2 regions of the Streptomyces sp. NPDC090083 genome follow, and region 2 is predicted to be linked to the other one. Evidence: riboswitches for the same ligand, from Rfam matches in the RefSeq annotation. Region 2 holds a riboswitch; the other holds the start of a gene.
What was found. Region 2 has a riboswitch for cobalamin ahead of ACIPTO_RS17830 (CoA-acylating methylmalonate-semialdehyde dehydrogenase). Riboswitches for the same ligand answer to the same signal wherever they lie in the genome.
Positions count from the first base shown of each region.

Region 1: another riboswitch for cobalamin. It lies ahead of ACIPTO_RS17340 (ABC transporter substrate-binding protein); the one in region 2 lies ahead of ACIPTO_RS17830 (CoA-acylating methylmalonate-semialdehyde dehydrogenase).

Region 1 is NZ_JBIVED010000004.1:470,943-476,829, reverse strand. Features, by position in the region: gene ACIPTO_RS17350 (CbtA family protein) at 1-716, shown strand, start outside; gene ACIPTO_RS17345 (SAM-dependent methyltransferase) at 839-1,642, opposite strand; cobalamin riboswitch at 1,773-1,985, shown strand; gene ACIPTO_RS17340 (ABC transporter substrate-binding protein) at 2,039-3,100, shown strand; gene ACIPTO_RS17335 (iron chelate uptake ABC transporter family permease subunit) at 3,097-4,110, shown strand; gene ACIPTO_RS17330 (ABC transporter ATP-binding protein) at 4,107-4,904, shown strand; gene ACIPTO_RS17325 (SDR family NAD(P)-dependent oxidoreductase) at 5,105-5,884, opposite strand.
Region 2 is NZ_JBIVED010000004.1:571,479-588,568, forward strand. Features, by position in the region: gene mmsB (3-hydroxyisobutyrate dehydrogenase) at 1-678, opposite strand, end outside; gene ACIPTO_RS17820 (enoyl-CoA hydratase/isomerase family protein) at 675-1,739, opposite strand; gene ACIPTO_RS17825 (acyl-CoA dehydrogenase family protein) at 1,736-2,884, opposite strand; gene ACIPTO_RS17830 (CoA-acylating methylmalonate-semialdehyde dehydrogenase) at 2,890-4,413, opposite strand; cobalamin riboswitch at 4,633-4,820, opposite strand; gene ACIPTO_RS17835 (NAD(P)-dependent oxidoreductase) at 4,891-5,781, opposite strand; gene ACIPTO_RS17840 (TetR/AcrR family transcriptional regulator) at 5,941-6,540, shown strand; gene ACIPTO_RS17845 (MSMEG_1061 family FMN-dependent PPOX-type flavoprotein) at 6,562-7,221, opposite strand; gene ACIPTO_RS17850 (glutamate decarboxylase) at 7,507-8,907, shown strand; gene ACIPTO_RS17855 (threonine aldolase family protein) at 8,995-10,056, opposite strand; gene ACIPTO_RS17860 (XRE family transcriptional regulator) at 10,076-10,621, opposite strand; gene ACIPTO_RS17865 (metal-dependent hydrolase) at 10,648-11,367, opposite strand; gene ACIPTO_RS17870 (inositol monophosphatase family protein) at 11,720-12,520, shown strand; gene ACIPTO_RS17875 (TMEM175 family protein) at 12,733-13,398, shown strand; gene ACIPTO_RS17880 (aminotransferase class V-fold PLP-dependent enzyme) at 13,601-14,779, shown strand; gene ACIPTO_RS17885 (aminotransferase class I/II-fold pyridoxal phosphate-dependent enzyme) at 14,984-16,393, shown strand; gene ACIPTO_RS17890 (dihydrodipicolinate synthase family protein) at 16,452-17,090, shown strand, end outside.

The DNA.
Region 1 (5,887 bases), 110 kb from region 2:
AGGCGGCGGGCATCCCCGTCGAGGGAGCCGACCCGGACCTGTTCAGCCGCACCATCCAGGCCAACGTCGGCATCGGCGTCGGCATGGTCTTTTTCGGCATGGCGATGGGCGCCCTGTTCGCCGTCGCGTACACGGTCTGCCTCGGCCGCACGGGAGGCCTCCGGGCCCGCAGCCTCGCCCTCCTCGTCGCGGGCGGCGGCTTCCTCGGCATGTACCTGGTGCCGTTCCTGAAGTACCCGGCCAACCCGCCCGCGATCGGCCACGAAGAGACCATCAAGCAGCGCAGCGCCCTGTACCTGATCATGGTCGTCTGCTCGATCGCCTTCCTCGCGGGCGCCGTCTATCTCGGCAAGTACCTGCAGAAGCGCTACGGCAACTGGAACGCGACCCTCCTCGCGGGCGCCGCGTTCGTCGTCGCGATCGGCATCGTGATGCTGCTCCTGCCGCAGCTGGGCCATCTCTCGTACAACAAGGCCAACTTCGGCAACCAGGCCACCGAGACCCCGCTCCCGCTGAAGGACTCCAAGGGCAACATCGTCTATCCGGGCTTCCCGGCGGACGTGCTCTTCAGCTTCCGCTTCTACTCGGTAGCGGCGCAGTTGATCCTCTGGGCGGCCCTGGGCCTGATCTTCGCTCCCCTCGCCGAGCGCCTCCTCAACCCCGCCCGACCGGACGCGAACGCTCCCTCACCGGAGCAGGATCCCGTCCCCGCGTGACCAACTCCCCTCCACGGCGGGCGCGGTGATCGACGAGATCACCGCGCCCGGTCCGTTTTTCGCCGCAGACTCAGCCGGAGCGATTCCTCGAACGGGGCCCAATAGTCCTACGGCTTCCGGTCCTACGGCTTCCGGGCCACCCCCGCGTACAGCGGGATCAGGTCGGTCCGGCCGGGGTGTCCGGTCGGCTCGGGGTGCCAGTCCGCGGCGAGTGCTATGCCCGGTTCGATGAGTTCAAGTCCCGTGAAGAAACCGGCGAATTCGTCGCGCGAGCGTACCTGCGCGGGCGTGCCGCCCTGGCGGTAGACCTCGACGACGCGCTGCCAGGTCTCCGGGTCGAAGTCTCCGGTCGCGTGGGAGAGGGCCACGTGACTGCCGGGGGACAGGGCGTCGAGGAGTTCGGCGACGATGCGCCGGGGCTCGTCCTCGTCGGCGACCAGGTGCAGGAGCGCCACCAGGGACAGGGCGATCGGCTGGTCGAAGTCCAGGATGTCCCTGGCCGTCGCGAGGATCTTTCCCGGCTCGCGCACATCGGCCTGGATGTAGGTGGTGCTGCCCTCCGGGGTGCTGTGGAGGAGCGCTTCGGCATGGCGGAGGACGATCGGGTCGTTGTCCGCGTACACCACGTGGGCGCTGGGGTTGATCCCCTGGACCACCTGGTGGAGGTTCGGCCGGGTCGGTATTCCGGTGCCTATATCCAGGAACTGGCGGATGCCCCGCTCAGCCAGCGACCGGGAGGCGCGGTGCATGAAGTCCCGGTTCGTCCGCGCCATCTCCCTGACGGCGGGAAACAAGGAGATGACCTTCTCGGCGGCGGCCGCGTCGACCGGGTAGTTGTCCTTGCCGCCGAGGAAGTAGTCGTACATACGGGCCGATTGAGGCTTGCTGGTGTCCACATCGGCCGCGCTGAAGCCTGCGTCTGTCACGTCGGTTCTCCCGTGAGCTAGCGAACCAGTTCCCGCGTCCCAGCGACCGTACCGCCGAAGGCCCCGGCCGCGGACCTCCTTGGTCCCTCCGTGCCCGCCGGACCCCGTGACGGGTGCCGGTCATCGATCTTGATACGTTGTACGCGCCAGTCGTGCCACAACCGAGGCCAGGGAATCCGGTGCGAATCCGGAACTGACGCGCAGCGGTGAGGGGGACGGGCGGGGCACTCGACGCCACTGGTGCGGCGCGGGCCGGCCGAAGAGGCCGGACGTGACACACCGGGAAGGCGCCCCGTCCGGACGAACCCGAGTCCGAAGACCTGCTGGCGCCTTCCCGCCCTCGGCGAGGGGGAGTTCGTAGGCAAGGCTCCGCGTTCGAGCCCCGACAGGCAAGGTGTGCCCGTGATCCGTACCACCCCCGTACCGCTGCGTCGCCGTACCGCGGCCCTTCTCCTCGCCCCCGCCCTGCTGTTGACCGCGTGCGGCGGATCCGAGGAGGACCGCGCCGACGGCGAGAGGGAGAAGCCCGCGGCCGGATTCCCGCTCACCCTCACCGACTGCGGGCACAAGGTCACCCTCAAGTCGGCCCCTCAGCACGTCGTCTCGCTCAACCAGGGCACCACAGAGATCCTGCTCTCCCTCGGCCTCGCCGACCGCATGGCCGGCACGGCCACCTGGACCGACCCGGTGCTCAAGGGCCTGGAGAAGGCCAACGCGACCGTTCCGCGCCTCGCCGACAACGCCCCCTCCTTCGAGAACGTCCTCGACGCCGAACCCGACTTCGTCACCGCCTCGTTCGTCTCGACACTCGGCAAGGGCGGAGTCGCCACCCGCGAACAGTTCGAGAAGCTGGGCGTACCGACGTACGTCTCGCCCGCCGACTGCGCGGGCAAGGACAACGACAGCGGCGGCGACGGCTCGCGCAGCACACCGCTCACCCTCGACACCGTCTACGGCGAGATACGCGACCTGTCCCGGGCGATGGGCGTCGAGGCACGCGGCGACCGGCTCGTGACGCGACTGAAGGCGCGGGTGACCAAGGCCACCAAGGGACTTGACGCCTCCGACACCTCCCTCATGTACTGGTTCGCCAACTCCCAGTCGCCCTACCTGGCCGGCTGCTGCGGCGCCCCCGGCGCCATCACCCGGGCGGTGGGCGTCAGGAACGCCTTCTCCGACACCCACGACGAGTGGCCCCAGATCAACTGGGAGACCGTCGCCGACCGAGACCCCGACGTCATCGTCCTCGGCGATCTGACCCGCAAGTCGCAGACCGCCGAGACCGCCCAGGCGAAGATCCGCTTCCTGGAGACCAACGCCGCCACCCGCAACCTCACCGCCGTCAAGAAGAAGCGGTACATCCTGCTCAGCGGCCAGGCGATGAACCCCTCCATCCGCACCGTCGAAGGGATCGAACAGGTCGCCGCCGGCCTGCGCGACTTCGGACTCGCCAAGTGACCCTCCGCACCCTGCTGTTGACGGGCGGCGGACTGGTCGCGCTGGTGGTCTCCGTCGCCGTCGCGGTGACCATCGGACCCGCCGACATCTCCACGGCCGACGTGTGGGCGGCGGTCGCGTCCCACCTCGGCGGCGGCCGGAGCACCCTCGCGCCGCTGCGCGACGGCATCGTCTGGGACCTGCGCATGCCCCGCACGCTGCTCGCCGCCGTCTGCGGTGCCGGGCTGGCGCTGTGCGGCGCGGTCATGCAGTCGCTGCTGCGCAATCCGCTGGCCGATCCGTTCGTGCTCGGCGTCTCCTCCGGGGCGTCCACGGGAGCGGTCGCCGTCGTGGTGCTCGGCGTGGGCGGCGGAGCCGTGTCGCTGTCGGCGGGCGCCTTCGCCGGTGCGCTGCTCTCCTTCGGGCTGGTGATGCTGCTCAGCCACAGCCTCGGCGCGAGCATGGACCGGGTGGTGCTGTCGGGCGTGGCCGCCATGCAGCTCTTCTCCGCGCTGACCTCGTTCACCGTGCTGACCTCGGCGGACGCCGAGACCACCAAGGGCGTGCTGTTCTGGCTGCTCGGCTCGCTCTCCGGCGCGGACTGGGGCCAAGTCCTGCTGTGCGCCGTGGCGTTGGCCCTCGTCCTGGTCGTGTGCCTCGGCCATGCCTCCACCCTGGACGCGTTCGCCTTCGGCGAGGAGGCGGCGGCGGGCCTCGGCGTGAACGTCGCCCGGGCCCGGCTGATCCTGCTGTGCGCCACGGCCCTCCTGACCGCCGTGCTGGTCAGCTGCGCCGGGGCGATCGGCTTCGTCGGCCTGGTCCTGCCGCACGTCACCCGCGCGCTCACCGGTCCCGGTCACGTACGACTGCTGCCCGTCACGGCGCTGACCGGGGCCGTGTTCCTGGTGTGGGTGGACACCCTCGCCCGTACCGTCGTCGACCCGCAGGAGGTACCGGTGGGAGTGGTGACGTCGCTGATCGGCGTGCCGGCGTTCGTGGCCGTCCTGCACCGAGGCCGGAGGACGGCATGAGCATCCCCGCTCCGGGCACCGGCCTGCACGCGGACCGGGTGGTGGCCCGCCTCACCGACGGGCGGCTCATCGTCGACGGCGTCACCCTCGCCCCGCGCCCCGGCGAGACCGTCGGTCTCCTCGGCCCCAACGGGTCCGGAAAATCAACGCTGTTGCGCCTCCTGGCCGGTGTCCTCCCGACCTCCAGCGGTGTCGTCACACTGGACGGCCGGCCGCTGCCCGAGACGGGCCGCCGCGCAACCGCCCGCCGCATCGCCACCGTTGAACAACACGCCCACACCCAGACCGAGTTGACCGTCCGCGAGGTCGTCGCCCTCGGCCGCATCCCGCACCGCCGGGCCTGGTCGCCTGCGTCGGCCGCCGACGCGCGCGCCGTCACCGAGGCCCTGGAGCGCACCGCCCTCACCGACCGCGCCGCCCAGTCCTGGCACACCCTCTCCGGCGGCGAACGCCAACGCGCCCAGATCGCCCGCGCCTTGGCCCAGGAACCCCGCGAACTCCTCCTCGACGAGCCGACCAACCATCTGGACATCCAACACCAGTTGGACCTCCTCGACCTGATCGCCGGCCTCCCGGTCACCACCGTCATCGCCCTCCACGACCTCAACCTCGCCGCGATGTACTGCGACCGCCTCCTCGTCCTCCACACCGGCCGCACCGTCGCCGAGGGCACCCCGACCGAAGTCCTCACACCCGCCCTCATCAAGGACGTCTACGGGGTCAATGCCGAGGTGACCCACGGGCCGGGACATCCGGTGGTCCGGTTCCTGCGGCGGCGGAGCGGGACGGTGTAGCCGAGGCCCAGTGCGCGAGCCCCTACGCCGGGGCGGTGCGCAGGAAGTGCAGCGTGGGCTCGCGGTCCAGGAGCGATCTCCAGGCGGTCGCGATGTCAGGGGCTTCGGACACGGGGCACATCCTTCACGTCCGGCGGAGCCTTCCGGGCCCGCGCTGTTCTCAACAGGCTTCAGTGCGCCAGGTGTTGGCGTGCGCGGCTTCAGTGCGCGGAGAACCCGCCGTCCACGAACACCGACTGCCCTGTCACGTACGCCGAGGCGCGGCTCGCCAGGAACACGGTCGCGCCCGCGAAGTCCTCGGTGAGGCCGTTGCGGCCGATGAGAGTGCGGGCGGCCAGGGACGCCACCATGTCCGGGTCGGACGACAGCCGTTCGTTGAGCGGGGTCATCACGAAACCCGGGACCAGCGTGTTGCAGGTGACGCCGTGCGGGGACCAGGCCTCGGCCTGGGAGCGGGCCAGGGATTCCAGCGCGCCCTTGGAGACGCCGTACGCGCCGCTCCGGGCGAACGCGCGGTGTGCCTGCTGGGAGGTGATGTGGATGATCCGGCCGAAGCCGCGCTCGGCCATGCCGGGGCCGAAGCGCTGGCTCAGCAGATGGGGGGCCTCCAGGTTCAGGGACATCGTGGTGTCCCACACGTCCTCGCTCAACTCGCCCATCGGCGGGCGCAGGTTGATGCCCGCGCTGTTCACGAGGATGTCCGGCTCCCCGAACACCTCGGCCGCCGCGTCCCCCGCCGCCCGGACGCCCTGGCGGGTGCCCAGATCGGCGCTCACCCACGCCGCCCGGCAGCCGTCCGCCGTCAACTCGTCGACCGTGGCGGCCAGTTCCCGCTCCTTGCGCGCCACCACGACGACACTCGCCCCCGCCCGCGCGAGCGCCCCGGCGGCGGCGCGTCCGATGCCGGAACTGCCGCCGGTCACGACAGCGACCCTGCCGTCGAGCGAGAAGAGTCCGGAGAGGTATTCGCTGGAGATCATTCC
Region 2 (17,090 bases):
GGCCGGAACGGGCCCGGGGACGGGGCAGTTGACGCTCAGCGCCCAGCACTGTCCGGACGCGGTGGACGCCACGTCGTAGAGGGCCTGGTGGGACAGGCCGAGGCTCTCGGCGAGGACGAACGCCTCGCTGACGGCGATCATCGAGACGCCGAGGATCATGTTGTTGCAGATCTTCGCGGCCTGGCCGGCGGCCGGGCCGCCGCAGTGGACGGCCTTCCTGCCCATGGCGGCGAGGAGGGGTTCGGCTTCGGTGAACTCGCCGGGCCCACCGCCCGCCATGAAGGTGAGCGTGCCCGCCTCCGCGCCGACGACTCCGCCGGAGACCGGGGCGTCCAGGGCCCGCATCCCGGCGGCCACGGCGCGTTCGTGGGCGGTGCGGGCGTCGGCGACGTCGATGGTGGAGCAGTCGACGAAGAGGGTGCCGGGGCGGGCTGCGGCGAGGATGTCGTCGTAGAGGGCCAGGAGGTGGCGTCCGGCGGGCAGCATGGTGATCACCACGTCGGCGCCGGTGACGGCCTCCGGAGCCGATGCGGCGGGTTCGACGCCGGCGCCGCCGGCCGTGTCCAGGAGTTCGGCGACCAGGTCGTAACCCCGCACGCGGTGGCCCGACTTGACGAGGTTGGCGGCCATGGGGCCGCCCATGTGCCCGAGTCCGATGAACGCCACGGTCCTGCTCACCACTGCACCTCCTGGGTGATGTCCGGTACGGCGAGGCCGAGTTCGCGGTCGCCGAGGGGCGCGAAGAAGCGCTCGACGTCCGCGTCGGTGACCTCCGCGAGGGTGGGCGGCGACCAGCGCGGATCGCGGTCCTTGTCGATGACCTGGGCGCGGATGCCCTCCACCAGGTCGGGGGCGGTCAGGGCGTGGCAGGAGACGCGGTACTCCTGGTCCAACACGTTCTCCAGCGGCCCGAGTCGGCGTGCGCGGCGGAGTGCGGCGAGGGTGACCTTCAGTGCAGTGGGCGACTTGGTGAGCAGCGTCTCGGCGGTCTGCTTCGCCGCGCTGTCGCCGTGGTCGAGGAGGCGTTCGACGATGCCTTCGACGGTGGGCGCCCGGTAGCAGTCGTCGATCCAGGCCTTGGCGGCGGCGAGTTCACCGGGCGGTGCCTCGCGGGTGTACCGGCCGATGACCTCGCGTGCCGGTGCGTGGGCGAGCGCGGCGAGCAGTTCCGGCAGTGACCGCGACGGTACGTAGTGGTCGGCAAGGTCGCAGTGCAGGGCGTCGGCCGCGCCCAACTGCGCGCCGGTCAGGGCGAGATGGGTGCCGAGTTCGCCGGGTGCGAGGGCGAGGAGGTAGGTGCCGCCGACGTCGGGCACGAAGCCGATGCCGGTCTCGGGCATGGCGACGCGGGAGCGTTCGGTGACGATGCGGAAGCTGCCGTGCGCGGAGACGCCGACGCCGCCACCCATGACGATGCCGTCCATGAAGGCGACGTACGGCTTCGGGTAGCGGGCGATCCGGGCGTTGAGGCGGTACTCGTCGCGCCAGAAGGCGGCCGAGGCGGAGCCGTCGCCGTCGCGGGCGTCGTCGTGGATGGCGCGGATGTCGCCGCCCGCGCACAGGCCCCGCTCCCCCGCACCGCTGATGACGACGGTCTCGACGGCCGGATCCTGCTCCCAGCCGGTGAGTGCCTCGTCGATGCGGAGCACCATGTCGTGGGTGAGGGCGTTGAGGGCCTTGGGCCGGTCCAGGGTGATGTGGGCGGCCCGGCCCGTGGTGTGGAACTGGACGTCGCTCATCCGAATGCCTCCGTCAGGCCGCGGGCCACGATGACGCGCATGATCTCGTTGGTTCCTTCCAGGATCTGGTGGACCCGCAGGTCGCGGACGATCTTCTCGATACCGTATGCGCTCAGGTATCCGTAGCCGCCGTGCAGCTGGAGGGCGCGGTCGGCGACGGAGTATCCGGTGTCGGTGGCGAAGCGTTTGGCCATCGCGCACAGGTGGGGTGCCTGCGGGTCGCCGCGGTCCAGGGCCTGGGCGGCCTGGTGGACCAGCGCGCGGGCGGCGGCGAGTTCGGTGGCCATGTCGGCGAGGCGGAACTGCAGTGCCTGCGCGTCGAGGAGCCGGCCGCCGAACGCCTCCCGGTCGGCGAGGTGGACGAGGCTGCGGTCGAGGGCGCTGCGGGCGCCGCCGAGCGAGCAGGCGGCGATGCCGAGACGGCCGCCGTTGAGGCCGTTCATGGCGATACGGAAGCCCTCGCCCTCCGCGCCGAGCAGCCGGTCGGCGCCCAACCGCACGCCGTCCAGCACGACTTGGCGGGTGGGCTGGGCGTTCCAGCCCATCTTGCGTTCGTCGGGGCCGAAGGAGAGACCGGGGTCGTCCTTGTCGACGAGGAACGCGGAGATGCCGCGCGGGCCGTCCACGCCGGTGCGGGCCATGACGACGTAGACCTGGGAGGCGCCCGCGCCGGAGATGAACTGCTTGACGCCGGTCAGGACGTAGTGGTCGCCGTCGCGGACCGCGCGGGTGCGCAGGGCGGCGGCGTCCGATCCGGCGCCGGGTTCGGTCAGGCAGTAGCTGCCGAGGTCGTCCATGGCGCACAACCTCGGCAGCAGGCGCTCGCGTTGGGCCCGGTCGCCGTAGCGGTCGATCATCCAGGCGACCATGTTGTGGATGGAGAGATACCCGGCGATGGACGGGCAGCCGGAGGCGAGTGCTTCGAGGACGAGGACGCCGTCGGCGCGGGTGAGGGCGGATCCGCCCGCCTCCTCGCGGACGTAGACACCGCCGAGGCCGAGCCCGGCGGCCTTGCGCAGGACGTCCACGGGGAAGTGCTTGTCGCGGTCCCAGTCCACGGCGTGCGGGGCGAGATGGTCCTGGGCGAAGTCCAGTGTCGCTTCGACGAGGGCCTGTTGGTCCTCGGTGAGCAGAGTGGTGGTCATCGCGCTCAGCCCATCGTCGGGATGGTGAAGCTCGCGCCCTCGCGGAGACCGGCGGGCCAGCGTGAGGTGACGGTCTTCGTGCGGGTGCAGAAGCGGATCGCGTCCGGTCCGTGCTGGTTGAGGTCCCCGAAGCCGGAGCGCTTCCAGCCGCCGAAGGTGTGATAGGCGACGGGCACCGGGATGGGCACGTTGACGCCGACCATCCCGGTGTCGACGCGGCGGGTGAAGTCGCGGGCGGTGTCGCCGTCCCGGGTGAAGAGGGAGACGCCGTTGCCGTAGACGTGTTCGCTGGGCAGGCGCAGGGCCTCCTCGTAGTCGGCGGCCCGGACGACGCACAGCACCGGGCCGAAGATCTCCTCCTGGTGGATGCGCATGGCCGGGGTGACCCGGTCGAAGAGCGAGGCTCCGGCGAAGAAGCCGTTCTCGTGGCCGGGCAGGACGAAGTCTCTTCCGTCCACCACGAGTTCGGCGCCCTCGGCCACGCCCAGATCGACGTACGACCGCACCCGTTCCACGGCGTCCGGTCCGACGAGGGGGCCGAAGTCTGCCTCGGGATCGTCGCTGCGGCCGATGCGCAGCGAGCCGATGCGTTCCCTGAGGCGGGCCACGAGCGCGTCGGCGGTGGCCTCGCCGACCGGGACGGCGACGGAGATCGCCATGCAGCGCTCCCCCGCCGAGCCGTATCCGGCGCCGATCAGGGCGTCGACGGCCTGGTCGAGGTCGGCGTCGGGCATCACGATCATGTGGTTCTTGGCGCCGCCGAAGCACTGGGCGCGTTTGCCGTGGGCGGCGGCGGTCGCGTAGACGTGCGCGGCGACCGGGGTGGAGCCGACGAAGCCGAGGGCGGCGACACGGGGGTCTTCGAGGAGGGTGTCGACGGCTTCCCGCGCGCCGTTGACCACGTTCAGGACGCCGGGCGGCAGGCCCGCCTCCAGGAAGAGTTCGGCGAGCCGGAGCGGGACGGACGGGTCGCGTTCGGAGGGCTTGAGGATGACGGCGTTCCCACAGGCCAGTGCGGGGGCGGCCTGCCAGAGCGGGATCATCGCGGGGAAGTTGAACGGGGTGATCCCGGCGACGACTCCCAGCGGCGCGCGCAGGGAGTGGACGTCGATGCCGGTACCGGCGTTGTCGGTGAACTCGCCCTTGAGCAGGTGCGGGATACCGGCCGCGAACTCGACCACTTCCAGGCCGCGTTGGAGGTCTCCGTGCGCGTCGGCGACGGTCTTGCCGTGCTCGGAGGACAGCAGCCGGGCCAGTGACTCCTGCTCTCCTTCGACGAGTTGGAGGAAGCGCAGGAGGACGCGGGCGCGGCGCTGCGGATTCCACTCGCCCCACTCGCGCTGGGCGTGGACGGCGTCGGCGACGGCCGCCTCGGTCTCGGCGCGGTTCGCCAGGGGCACGAGTGCCTGGACCTCGCCGGTGTTGGGGTCGTACACGTCGCCGTAGGACCCGGAGGTGCCGGGGACGTGCTTGCCGCCGATGAAATGGGTCAACTCGCGCACGGGGGCGCGGTCTTGTGCACGGACCATGACTGCCTGCTCTCGTCAGGTGGGTCCAGGGAGGCACGCTCGCCACCGGCACGGGCGCCGGGAGGCGCACGTGTGCGGGGATTGCGCGGGATCGCGTATGGCGCGGGGCCGTCAGCTCATGACGGTGCGATGTTCGTCAGGTTCGCCGGCCGAAAGCGGGCGCCTGCCGGGATCGTGAACGCATACCGGTGCCATGCGTGTCTGCTCCATCCTCGTGGACAACACGGAACACACCGCGGCCGGTATCCTGACTCCCGGATCAGCGCGCGCCGCCCGCCTTCCCGACATCCAGCTCGTCAGTGGCGTCCTGCTCGACGGCGAACTCCCCGGTCACAGTGGCGGGACCGTGCCGGATTCACACCGGCTTCCCTGCACCGCGGACCTTGGCCACGAATATATAGTTGGACGTCCTAGTAAATCCAGTCCCGGCGACCGATCGGCACCGGGTCGAGCGCGTGACGGGGAGTGCGAGGGGGACTAGCCCCGCGCCGCCTCCTCGGTTCTGGCCTCGATCGCGTGCAGGACGGCCACCATGTCCTCGGCGCCGTGGCCCTGCGCGACGGTCTCGCCGTAGAGGGCATGGCAGATGTCGAGGAGCGGTGAGGCGAGGCCGGCCTCGCGGGCGGCGTCCGCAATCAGCCGGTTGTTCTTCAGTACGTCCGCCGCCGCGGCCTGGACGGTGAAGTCGCGGGTCACCAGCTTGGGCCCCTTGACCCGGGAGACGGAGCTGGCCATCGGTCCCGCGTCCAGCACGTCCCGGAGCAGGCGCTGGTCGAGCCCGTGCCGGTCCGCGAAGTGGAACGCCTCGGCCAGTCCGGTGACGAGCGTGATCAGGAACAGGTTCACCGAGAACTTCATCAGCAGGGCACCCGGTACCGCTCCGCAGCCGAACGTCTCCTGGCAGACGGGCGCGAGCAGCGGCCGTACGGCGTCCACCGCGTCGGCGTCCCCGGCCAGCATGCCCACCAACTGCCCCTGCTCGGCGGGGACTCGGGACCCGGAGACCGGCGCCTCGACGTATCTCCCGCCGGCGGCGCGGATGTCGTCCTGGAGGCCGGCCGAGTACTCGGCGGAGGTCGTGCCCATGTGGACGACGGTGTGTCCGGCGACCCGGGCGGCGAAGCCCGGGGTGCCGCGGCCGAGCACCAGGTCCATGGCCGTCTCGTCGGCGAGCATGAGGAACACGATGTCCTCGGCCCGGTCGAAGACCTCGGCGGGGTCCGCCGCCACCTCGGCCCCGGCGGCGGACAGCGGTTCGCAGCGGCTCGGTGTGCGGTTCCAGACCACGAGCGGCGTGCCCGCGCGGGCGAGGTTGAGCGCCATGGGCTGCCCCATGACCCCGAGGCCGACGAAACCCGCGTACCGCACGATGGACCACCGTTCCCGTCCGGCGGCGGAGCCGTGGCCCGCCCGCCGCTCCTGACTATGACGGCCGTCATGGTAATCCACTCCATGACGGCCGTCATAGAGTGACCCGAGGACAGCGTGAGGACAGCGTCCGGAACGGTCGAGGAGGTCGGGAGAGCGATGACAGAGGTGTCGGGACACAGTCCGCGCGAGCGGATGGTCTTCAGCGCGGCGCAGCTCATCCGGCGCGACGGGGTCGCCTCCACCGGCATGCGCGAGGTCGCCGTCCACGCGGGCGCGCCACGCGGTTCGCTCCAGCACTACTTCCCCGGCGGCAAGGAGCAGTTGGTCAACGAGGCGGTGGGCTGGGCGGGCCGCTACGCCGGCAAGCGCGTCGCCCGTTTCCTCGACGCGCTGCCGGAGCCGACGCCCGGCGGACTGTTCGGCGAGATGGTGCGCCAGTGGACGGACGAATACGAGAGCGCGGGTTTCGCGGGCGGCTGCCCGGTGGCCGCCGCGACGGTGGACTGCGCGGAGACGAGCGCCTCCACGCGGCAGGCCGCGGCCGACGCGTTCGCCACCTGGTCCGGTCCGGTGGCCCGCGCCCTGGCCGGCATGGGCGTGCCCGCCGAACGGGCCGGTTCGCTCGCCACGCTCATGATCAGCGCCCTGGAGGGGGCCGTGCTGATCGCCCGCGCCGAGCAGGACGTCCGCGCCCTGACGACCGTGGCCCGCGAACTCGGGCCGCTCCTCGACTCGGCGGCGGCCGGCACCGGCTGACCGCGCCGACGGCCCACCCCGTCACTCGTAGCGGTACTTCAACGAATCCGCCTCCGCCTGCTCCACGTCCGCGATCGTCAGCTCCGGCATCCGCAGCTGCGCCAGGGTCACCTCGGCCGAGGTCGGCTGGGCGTCCGCCGGAAGCCACTGGTCCGGCTTCCAGGCCGCGCCGCGCAGGAGCGCCTTGGGACAGTGCGGGTAGACCTCCTCGATCCCGACCACCAGCGCACTGGCGGGCGGTTTGCCCACGGCGGTCAGCTGGGAGAGGAGGTCGGGGCGGGTGGAGACGCAGGCCCGGCCGTTGACCCGGAGGGTGGTGGTGCGGCCGGGGATGACGAACAGCAGCCCGGCCCGCCCGGTGGCGACGACGTTCCGCAGGGTGTCGAGCCGCTTGTTGCCGGTCGCGTCCGGGATCGCGAGCGTCCGCTCGTCCAGGACGGCCACGAATCCGGCGGGGCCACCGCGCGGGGAGACGTCGCAGTTGCCCTCGGCGTCCGCGCTCGCGACCAGGACCAGTGACGAGCAGCCGATCAACCGCCGTGTCTGCTCGGTGAGTTCGGTCATCTGCTTCCGTACGGCGGTCTCGCGTGGAAGTCCGTAGACCTGGCGCAGCGTGTCCTGGTCGCGTACGGCGTCGGGGCGGAGCGAGTCGAAGGCACTGCCGGCCAGAAGTGACGTCATGCCGCCGAGCCTAACCAGCCGCTCCGCCGGGCGCGCCCGACTGGGTCCAGGGACCCGCACGCCGGGGCCGGTCGCGGGCGACTGGCGAAAGGGCCAGGTCAGCACCGTCGGCATACCCGTCTTTTCCTGCAAAAAGTAATGCCCAGTATGTACAAGGGAAAATCCAGTTCATCAGTCCGCAAATCGATCACTGGATCGGTGTAATCAGCACAAACACCGCACCTCTTGGCGATCTAGCGTCTGAGTGCACGGGGCCGCACGGATCAGAAAGGCATCCAGACACTCATGCCCATCCCGCATACCGACGTCATGCCCGAAGCCGAGTTCGACACCTTCGCCGTCGCCCACGACGTCGGACAGCCGCCCGCCGTCGACCTGTTGACACCGGTCGACGAACTGCCCGCGCTGCCCTCCTCCCCCGACCTGGTCAGCCGTCGCGTACGCGACGAGCTGATGCTCGACGGCAACGCCCGCCTCAACCTCGCCACCTTCGTGACGACCTGGATGGAGCCGCAGGCACGGGAGTTGATGGCGGAGACCGCCGAGAAGAACCTCGCCGACCGCGCCGAGTACCCGCAGATCACGGCGATGGAGGAGCGGTGCGTGCGGATGCTCGCCCGGCTCTGGCACGCGCCGCAGCCGGAGCAGGTCCGCGGCTGCTCCACCACCGGTTCGAGCGAGGCCGCGATGCTCGGCGGGCTCGCCCTCAAGCGCCGCTGGCAGGAACGCCGCCGCGCCCAGGGCAAGGACACCTCGCGCCCGAACATCGTGATGGGCGCGAACGTCCAGGTGTGCTGGAAGAAGTTCGCCAACTACTTCGAGGTGGAGCCGCGTTACGTCCCGATGGAGCCGGGCCGCTACCACCTCACGCCGGACACGCTCACCGCGTACTGCGACGACAACACCATCGGCGTCGTGACGATCCTCGGCTCCACGTTCGACGGTTCCTACGAGCCCGTCGCGGACATCTGCATGGCCCTGGACGGCTACCAGGCGGCCACCGGCACCGACATCCCCGTGCACGTCGACGGCGCGTCCGGCGCCATGGTCGCGCCGTTCCTCGACCCGGGCCTGATGTGGGACTTCCAGCTCGAACGCGTCGCCTCCATCAACACCTCGGGCCACAAGTACGGCCACGTCTTCCCCGGGCTGGGCTGGGCGTTGTGGCGCGACGCCGAAGCCCTCCCGAACGACCTGGTGTTCGAGGTCGACTACCTCGGCGGCAGCTCCCCCAGCTTCACCCTCAACTTCTCCCGCCCGGGCGCCCATGTCGTCGCCCAGTACTACAGCTTCCTCCGGTACGGCTTCGAGGGGCTGCGCGACCTCGCGGACCAGAGCCGCGGCACGGCCCGCGCCCTCGCCGCCCGCATCCGGACCATCGCCCCCTACGAGTTGATCACCGACGGCTCCGAACTCCCCGCGTTCGCCTTCCGGTTGGCGCCCGGCACGCAGGGCTTCACGGTGTTCGACGTCTCCCACGCCATGCGGGCCCGCGGCTGGCACCTGCCCGCCTACGACTTCCCCGCCCCCTGCCAGGACGTCTCCGTGCTGCGCCTGGTGGTGCGCACCGGGTTCACCGCCGAGCTCGCGGCCATGTTCATCGCCGACCTGACCGAGGTCACCCGCGGCCTCCACACCGTCCGGCCGTCCCTCGCGCCGCTGATCAAGCCGCTCGTCGCCACCTGACACCTCCGCACGGCGGCGCGGTCTCCGTGACCGGCCGCCGTCCCGTCACCCGGTGACGTCACGCCCTTCGGTACGCCGGTACGCCCCTCAGCGGGTGTGCCGGCGTACCGCGTCGAGGAGTTGGTCGATGTCGTCGGCGCTGTGCGAGAACGCGGTGACGAAGCGGACGACGCCCGGTTCCCAGCGGTCGTGGTAGAAGGCGTAGCCCTCGCCGAGGAGGCCGTCGATGACCTGCTGGGGCAGCCGGCAGAAGAGGATGTTGGCCTGCGGAGTCGCCAACAGACCCGCTCCGGCGAGGGACGTGAGTCCTTCGCCGAGGCGGGTGGCCATCGCGTTGGCCTGGCGGGCGTTGCGCAGCCACAGGTCGTCGGTGAGGTAGGCGTCGATCTGGGCCGTGTGGAAGCGCATCTTGGAGGCGAGTTGGCCCGCGCGCTTGGCCCGGAAGGCCAGTTCGGCGGCGAGCGCGGGGTCGAAGGAGACGATGGCGTCGGCGGTCATCGCGCCGTTCTTGGTGGCGCCGAACGACAGCACGTCGACGCCCGCCTTCCACGTCATCTCCGCCGGGGTGACGCCGAGCCGGACCAGGGCGTTGGCGAACCGCGCCCCGTCCATGTGGACGCGCAGCCCCGCGTCCTTGGCGATGGCGGACACCTCCCGGATCTCCGGGACCGTGTAGACGCTGCCGCTCTCGGTGGCCTGGCTGATGCTCACCGCGGACGGCTGCACGCTGTGCACGTCACCGACCCGGCGCCGGACCGCCGCCCGCAGTGCGTCCGGGTCGATCTTGCTGTCGTCACCAGCGACACCCACGAGTTTGGCCCCGCTGGTGAAGAACTCCGGCGCACCGCACTCGTCGGTGTTGATGTGGCTGTCGGGGTGGGAGAGCACGCTGCCCCAGGGCGGGGTGAGGGCGGCCAGGCCCAGTCCGTTGGCGGCGGACCCGGTGAAGACGGGGAAGACGTCGACGTCCCGCTCGAAGATCTCGCCGAGCCTGCGGCGGGCGCTCTCGGTGAAGGGGTCGTTGCCGTACGGCAGGACCTGTCCCTCGGCCGCCTCGGCGACGGCGCGGGCTATCTGCGGGGATGCTCCGGCCATGTTGTCGCTGCTGAAGGCGCGGCTGGAGGGTGTGGTGGCGATGACGGTGCTCATGGTCGGGCGTTCCTCGGTGTCAGGTGCTGATGGGAGAGGCGAAGACGACGGTGATGTCGACTTCCTCGGCGCCGGTGCGGTAGAAGTGCGGGGCGTCCCCGGCGAAGGCGAGCATGTCGCCCGGGCCCAGGTCCTGCGGGGCGTCGACGGGTCCCGCGGTGACGTGTCCGGTGGCGACGAGCAGATGCTCGATGGTGCCGGTGGCGTGCGGGACACCGGCCAGCTCCGTCTCCGGGGGGATGCGCAGCCGCCAGATCTCCAGGCTGTTGCCGCTGCTGATCCGGCGCAGCAACTCCCGGGCGACTTCCCCGGGTTCGATGTCGGTGCCGGGCCGGAAGACGGGCCCGGTGTCGGCGTCGCGCGCCAGCAGGTCGGCGATCGGGATGCGCAGGGCGATCGCGATCGCGTCCAGGGTGTCGATCGTGGGGTTGCCGTTCCCGGCTTCCAGCTGCGACAGGGTGGCCTTGCTCAGCCCGGCGCGCCGGGCCATCTCCGCGGCGCTCATCCCGCGCTGCTGCCGGCGCAGCCGGATCTTCGCACCGACGGCGGCGGCGGTACTGCTCACCGGCCGACGCGGGGACGGCGAGGGCGTCACCGGACACTCCGGTGGGCCGCGCTGTAGGACACGCGGACACGGCCCTTCTTCACCTTCAGCGTCGGCAGCACCACGTCGGTGAGGTCTCCGAGGCGGCGCACATGCGTGCCCCCGCAGGGCGCGGAGTGCAGCGCGCCGAGACTCACCTCGCGCCGTCCGCCGGGCAACCACCGTGCGCCGACCGGCAGATCGTCGGCGACCGCGGCCGCCACGGCGGCACGCAGCTCGGCGGTCACCGCCTCGCGCCCTTCCGGATCCGCCAGCCGCTCATCCCCGTCCGGCGCCTGGAACTCGACCCGCGACTGCCCGGGAAAGTGGTTGCTCGCGGCCATCTCCCACCCCCGCGCCCGCCCGACCGCCTCGACGAGATGCCCGGCCGTGTGCAGCGCGGCATGCGCCGTCCGCACCGCGAGATCGATCCGGGCCCGCACGCGCTCCCCCACAGCGAACTCCGGCAGCACACCCCCCTCGGCGGCCACCACCACGACCAACCCGGACTCCCGCACCGGCACGACCTCCACGTCGGCCACCCACCCCCGGTCGGCGGGCTGCCCACCGCCCTGCGGATGGAACAGACAGTCCTCCACGGCCGCCCACGGCGCGCCGCCCCTCTCACCGACCGCGATCACACGCGTGTCGAGCTGCTCCAGGTAGGTGTCGTCGAGGTACGCACTGATCTGCGCGCCGACCCGTGAATCCACGATCGAATGAACCATGCGTTCACTATACCGAACCAGGGAGGATTAATGAACGCCTCGTTCGTTTTAGTCAACGCTCCAGGCGCCCCACCGAACCCGCACGCCCACCACTGGCCCCGGCCCCCGTACGGCCCCGCCGCCCCACCCGTCCCATAGAAGTGTCGCCCGGAGGAAAGTCCGCGTTCACCCGACTGTTCCCGAACCCGACCGGCACGCCTGCCTATCGTGCGCCGGACCGAGGCGTACCGGCACGCAGGGGGTCTGCCGGCGAGCTGCCGGACGGTGGAGGACGCGGACCGGCGTGCCGAACTGGTCTCCTGGGGTGTGGACGCGATCATGAGCAACGACGTGAACGGGGTGGTGAAGAGCTGTGACGGACGAGCTTGACCTGGACGGTGCTCTGCGGGTGGCCGTGGAGCTGGCCGAGTGGGCGTCGGAGGCGATCCGCGGCGGGAACCGGGGAGGCGCGGGTCCTGTCCGGCAGAAGGAGAGCCCGGCCGACATCGTCACCGACACGGACGAGGCCGTGGAACGGCACGTACGCGCGGTGCTGCGACGGGAGTTCCCGGACTGGGGCATCGACGGCGAGGAGTACGGCGCCGAGGAGGGCACCTCGGACGACGCGCCGCACTGGGTGATCGACCCCGTCGACGGAACGACCAACTACGCGCACGGACTCGGCTGGTGCTCCTTCTCCCTGGGCCTCGCGGAACCGGACGGCTCCCCGCTGCTCGGCCTGGTGGCGGACCCGTGGCGCGGCGAGGTCTTCACGGCGGTACGGGGCAAGGGCGCGCACCTGAACGGAACCCCGATCCGGGCGGCCGACCACACCACGCTCACCGGCCACGTCTTCCTCACCGAGTGGGCGGCCCACGCGCACTGGCCGGGCCTCGACACACTTCTCGCGCGACTGTCCGAACGGCACTGCACGGCCCGCGTGATGGGATCGACGGCGCTGTCCCTCGTCCAGGTGGCGGCCGGCCGGGCGACAGCCGCCGCGATCGGCGAGTTCCACCCGGTGGACGGCCTGCCCGCCCTCCTCATCGCCACCGAGGCGGGCGCGGTCGCCATCCCCCAACTCCCTTCCTACGGCGAGCCGTTGCTGCTCGTGGCGCCGGACGCGGCGGCGGAGACCGGGGAGTTGTGGCGTACGACGGTCGGGGCGGCCTAGCGGAGCGGAGGCCGCCGGTCGGAGCGGCGGCCGGGCCTGGTGTTCCGACGGTCCATGCCAGACGCGATCCATGTCGCCGGCCTCCACCTCTTCGCACCTGCACGGCATCCGCCGCGAGCTGACCGCCGCGAGGCCGGGCTCCGGCGCGCTCGACGACTCCGCCTCCCGCGTTCCCTAGGATCAGGGCACGATCTTGATCTTCAGGAGTGCGGATGAGCGAGGATGTGCGACCGGAGCCCGGGCTCTCGCCGGAGCGGCTGGTCTTCTTCACGGACGCGATCTTCGCGATCGCGATGACGCTGCTGGCCGTGGAACTGGACCGCCCGGGCGAGCAGGAGCGGGCGTCGGCCGAGGCGCTGGGCCGTTTCCTGGTGGACCAGCGCAACTCGTATCTGGCGTTCGCGCTGGCGTTCGTCCTGCTGTGGTCGGTGTGGCGGCGGCATCACCAACTCACGGACCAGATCCGGGTGTTGTCACGGACCTTCGTGTTCTGGCACGCGCCGTTCCTGCTGCTGGTCGCGTTCCTGCCGTTCCCGACGGCCGTCATCGGTTCCTCGATCACCAATCCGATGGCGCAGACGCTCTTCGCCGGGACGATGGCGGGCGTCGTCTTCTGCGAGGTAGCCCTCAAGGAGGTCTCGGCCGACGCCGGTCTCGTCATCGGCGATGTCGCCCGGGCCCGCCGGCACGCCGACGCCTCGTGGGCCGTGGGCCTGTGGTTCGTCCTGAGCCTCGGTCTCGCCTGGGTGTTCCCTTACGCCTACGTCCTGTGGTTCCTCGCACCGCTGGCCGCCTCCTACGGCGGCCCGCTCGTCACCCGCCTGCGCGCCCGGCGCACCCACGCGCACGACGAGGAGACGCCGACGGCCGGGTCGTAGACGAAAGCCGCGGGAGGCGTCAGGGACACCCGGGACCACGTGCGCCGGTGCCGGGGAGCGTCCCCGCTCCGGACTTTCCTCGCCGGGCCGCCGCATTCATCGGACCCCGGCCTCTCGCGTCCGGGAAGACTCACTTCACTGATCGGGTGCGGCTTGAGACCGTGAAGGCAAGGGTTCTTCGGACAGACGGGAAGCAGACGACATGGACATCGACGCGCTCCGCCAGGACACCCCGGGCACCGCGAACCGCGTGCACCTCAACAACGCGGGGGCCGGGCTCCTCTCCCGCCGGACGCTCGGGGCCATGACCGCCCACCTGGAGCTGGAGGCGGCCATCGGCGGTTACGAAGCCGCCGACCAGGAACGGGACCGGATCGACGCCACCCACGCGCACATCGCCCGGCTGGTGGGCGGTCGGGCCGACGAGATCGCCCTGTTCGACAACTCCACCCACGCGTGGAACGCGGCCTTCTACTCGATGACGTTCAAGCCCGGCGACCGCATCCTCACCGGCCGGGACGAGTACGGCAGCAGCGTGCTCGCCTATCTGCAGACGGCCCGGCGGCACGGCGCCGAGATCGTCGTCGTACCGGACGACGAGGACGGACAGCTCGACACCGCGGCCCTCGCCGACCTGATCGACGAACGGACCAGACTCGTCGGCGTCACCCACATCCCCACCAGCAGCGGACTGGTCAACCCGGCGGCCGAGATCGGCCGGATCACCCGCGCGGCCGGCGTCCCCTTCCTGCTGGACGCCACCCAGTCCGTGGGCCAATTCCCTGTCGACGTGGCCGAGTTCGGCTGCGACATGCTCACCGCGACCGGCCGCAAGTTCCTGCGCGGCCCGCGCGGCACCGGCTTTCTGTGGGTGCGTCCCGAGGCCCTGGAGTACCTGGACCCGCACGTCACCGAGATCGAGGCCGCGACCTGGGACGGCGAGCGCGGCTTCCGCTGGCACGACGGTGCCCGGCGCTTCGGGACGTGGGAGGTCAGCTACTCCAACGTCCTCGGTCTGAGCGAAGCCGTCCAACAGGCCCTGGAACTCGGCATGGACGAGATCGGCCGACGCGCCGTCGCCCTCGGCGCGGAACTGCGCGACCGCCTCGACGCGCTGCCCGGCGTCACCACCTACGACCTCGGCCGCGACCGCTGCGCCATCGTGACCATGAAGGTCGACGCCGTTCCTACGGCCGAGGTCGCCGCCGCGCTCGCGAAGCGGGGGATCAACGTCTCCACGACCGTGGCCGAACACTCCCAACTCGACACCGAGAACCGGGGAGTTCACCCCTTGGTGCGGCTGTCCCCGCACTACTACAACACCGAGGCCGAAATCGCCCTGGCCGTCGAGGCCATCGCCGAACTGGCGCGCACGCCCTAGCACTTGAGGATCCGCGGCCGGAAGGAACACGCGGCAGAGCGGGTCCGCACCGCTGAGCGCGGCCGAGTGCACGGTGTCCCGGCGAGAGCGGAGCCCGCCTCCGCGCGGCGCCGCACACAACCCTCTGGCTTCATCCCGGCGCGTGATCTATCTTTGGCCTAGGACAAACTTTGGCATAGGACGAAAGCTTCAGTTCGGGCGGAGATGCATATCGTGCGGATCAAGGGCACCACCGCGGCCGAGATCGCCGGCAGCGTGCGGGATCAGGTCGCCTCGGGCGAGTTGGCGCCGCAGGCGGGCCTTCCGCCGGTGCGGGCACTCGCGGCCGAACTGGGGGTGAACCGGAACACGGTCGCGCTCGCGTACCGGCGGCTGGTCGAGGCGGGGGTGGCCGAGACCCGGGGTCGCGGCGGCACGGTCGTCGCGGCCGTACCGCAGCTCGCACGCGAAGGCGTCGGAGCCGGCGGCGACTGCGTCGACCTGGCGAGCGGGAACCCCGACCCCAGTCTGTTGCCCGACATCCTGGCCGCCGCCCGGAGCGGCAGCTACAGCCGACCGCTGTACGGCGCCCCCGCTCTCGATGCCGGGCTGGACGCCTGGGCCCGCGCCGACTTCGCCGAGGACGTCGACCACGCGTTCCGCACGCTGGTCACGCACGGAGCGGTGGACGCAACCGAGCGGCTGCTCAACGCCCATCTCACCCGCGGGGATCTGGTCGCCGTCGAGGACCCGTGTTTCCTCGCGAGCATCGGCACCCTGCGACTGAGCGGCTACCGCTCGGCACCCGTCCGCGTCGACGGCGCGGGCATGCGCCCCGACGCGCTGCGGGCCGCCCTGGAGGCCGGTGCCCGTGCGGTCGTCTGCACCCCGCGCGCCCACAACCCGACAGGCGCCGGCCTCACCGAGGAACGGGCCGCCGACCTGCGCGCCATCCTCACCGAACACCCCCAGGTCCTGGTGATCGAGGACGACCACTTCTCGGCGGTCTCGGCGCGCCCGTACCACCGCGTCACACCACCGAGCAGCGCACGCTGGGCGCTGGTGCGGTCCGTGTCCAAGTTCCTCGGACCGGATCTGCGTCTCGCCCTCGTCGCCGCCGACGCCGACACCACCGCGCGCCTGGAGGCACGGCTCAGCGTCGGCACCACCTGGGTCAGCCACCTCCTGCAACACACCGCACGCGAACTCCTGACGGACCCCCGCGTCCACGAACTCCACGAACGGGCCCGCGAGTTCTACGCCCGCCGCAGCGCCCTCCTCGTCGGGCGGCTCCGCGCCCACGGCATCGACGTCCCGTACCAGCCGGACGGGTTGAACGTATGGGTCGAGCTCGACGTCGACGGCCGTGCCACGGTCGCGGCCCTGGCGCGGCGGGGCTGGGCGGTACGGCCCGGCCATCTCTTCGCCCCCGACCCGGCGGCCCATCAGGGCGCGATCCGCATCACCTCCTCCACCGTCACCGAACCCCAGGCCGAGGAGTTCGCCGCCGAACTGGCAGAGGTCGTGGCGGAGTTGCGCTCAACGACGAGCACGGCGGACGCGGCGAGGACGGCGGATGCGGCGAGGACGGCGGATGCGGCGACCGGTCCTCCGCCCAGCCGACCAGGGCACTGACAAGCGAACCGACAAGCCGACCGACCCGAGTCCCGGCCCGCCCACTGAAGGAGTCGTCATGTTCCGCGGCCTGAGCGCGTTCCCCCTCACCCCCACCACCGAGCAGGGCGTCGACGAGGCGGCGTACGCGGCACTCGTCGCCCGCCTCGCCGCCGCCCGCGTGGACTCCATCGGCGCGCTCGGCTCCACCGGCGGCTACGCCTACCTCACCCGGGAACAGCGCGCCCGGGTCGCGAAGATCGCCGTCGACGCCGCCGACGGGGTTCCCGTCATGGTCGGCATCGGCGCGCTGCGCACCTCGCAGGTGCTGGAGCTGGCCGAGGACGCGCAGAAGGCGGGCGTCTCCGGACTGCTGCTCGCCCCGATGACGTACCAACTCCTCACCGAGGACGAGGTGTTCGGCCTGTACGAGGACGTCACGCGGGAACTTTCCGTGCCGCTGTGCGTCTACGACAACCCGGGCACCACACATGTGCACTTCAGCGACGAACTGCACGGCCGTATCGCCCAGTTGCCGAACATCGGCTCGATCAAGATTCCCGGCGTGCCCGACGACCCGCGCGAGGCCGAACTCCGTGTCGCGGCACTGCGCGCGCTGATCCCCGACACCGTCACCATCGGGGTGAGCGGCGACTGGACGGCGGCCCGTGGACTGAACTCCGGTGGCGACGCCTGGTATTCGGTCCTCGGCGGCGCC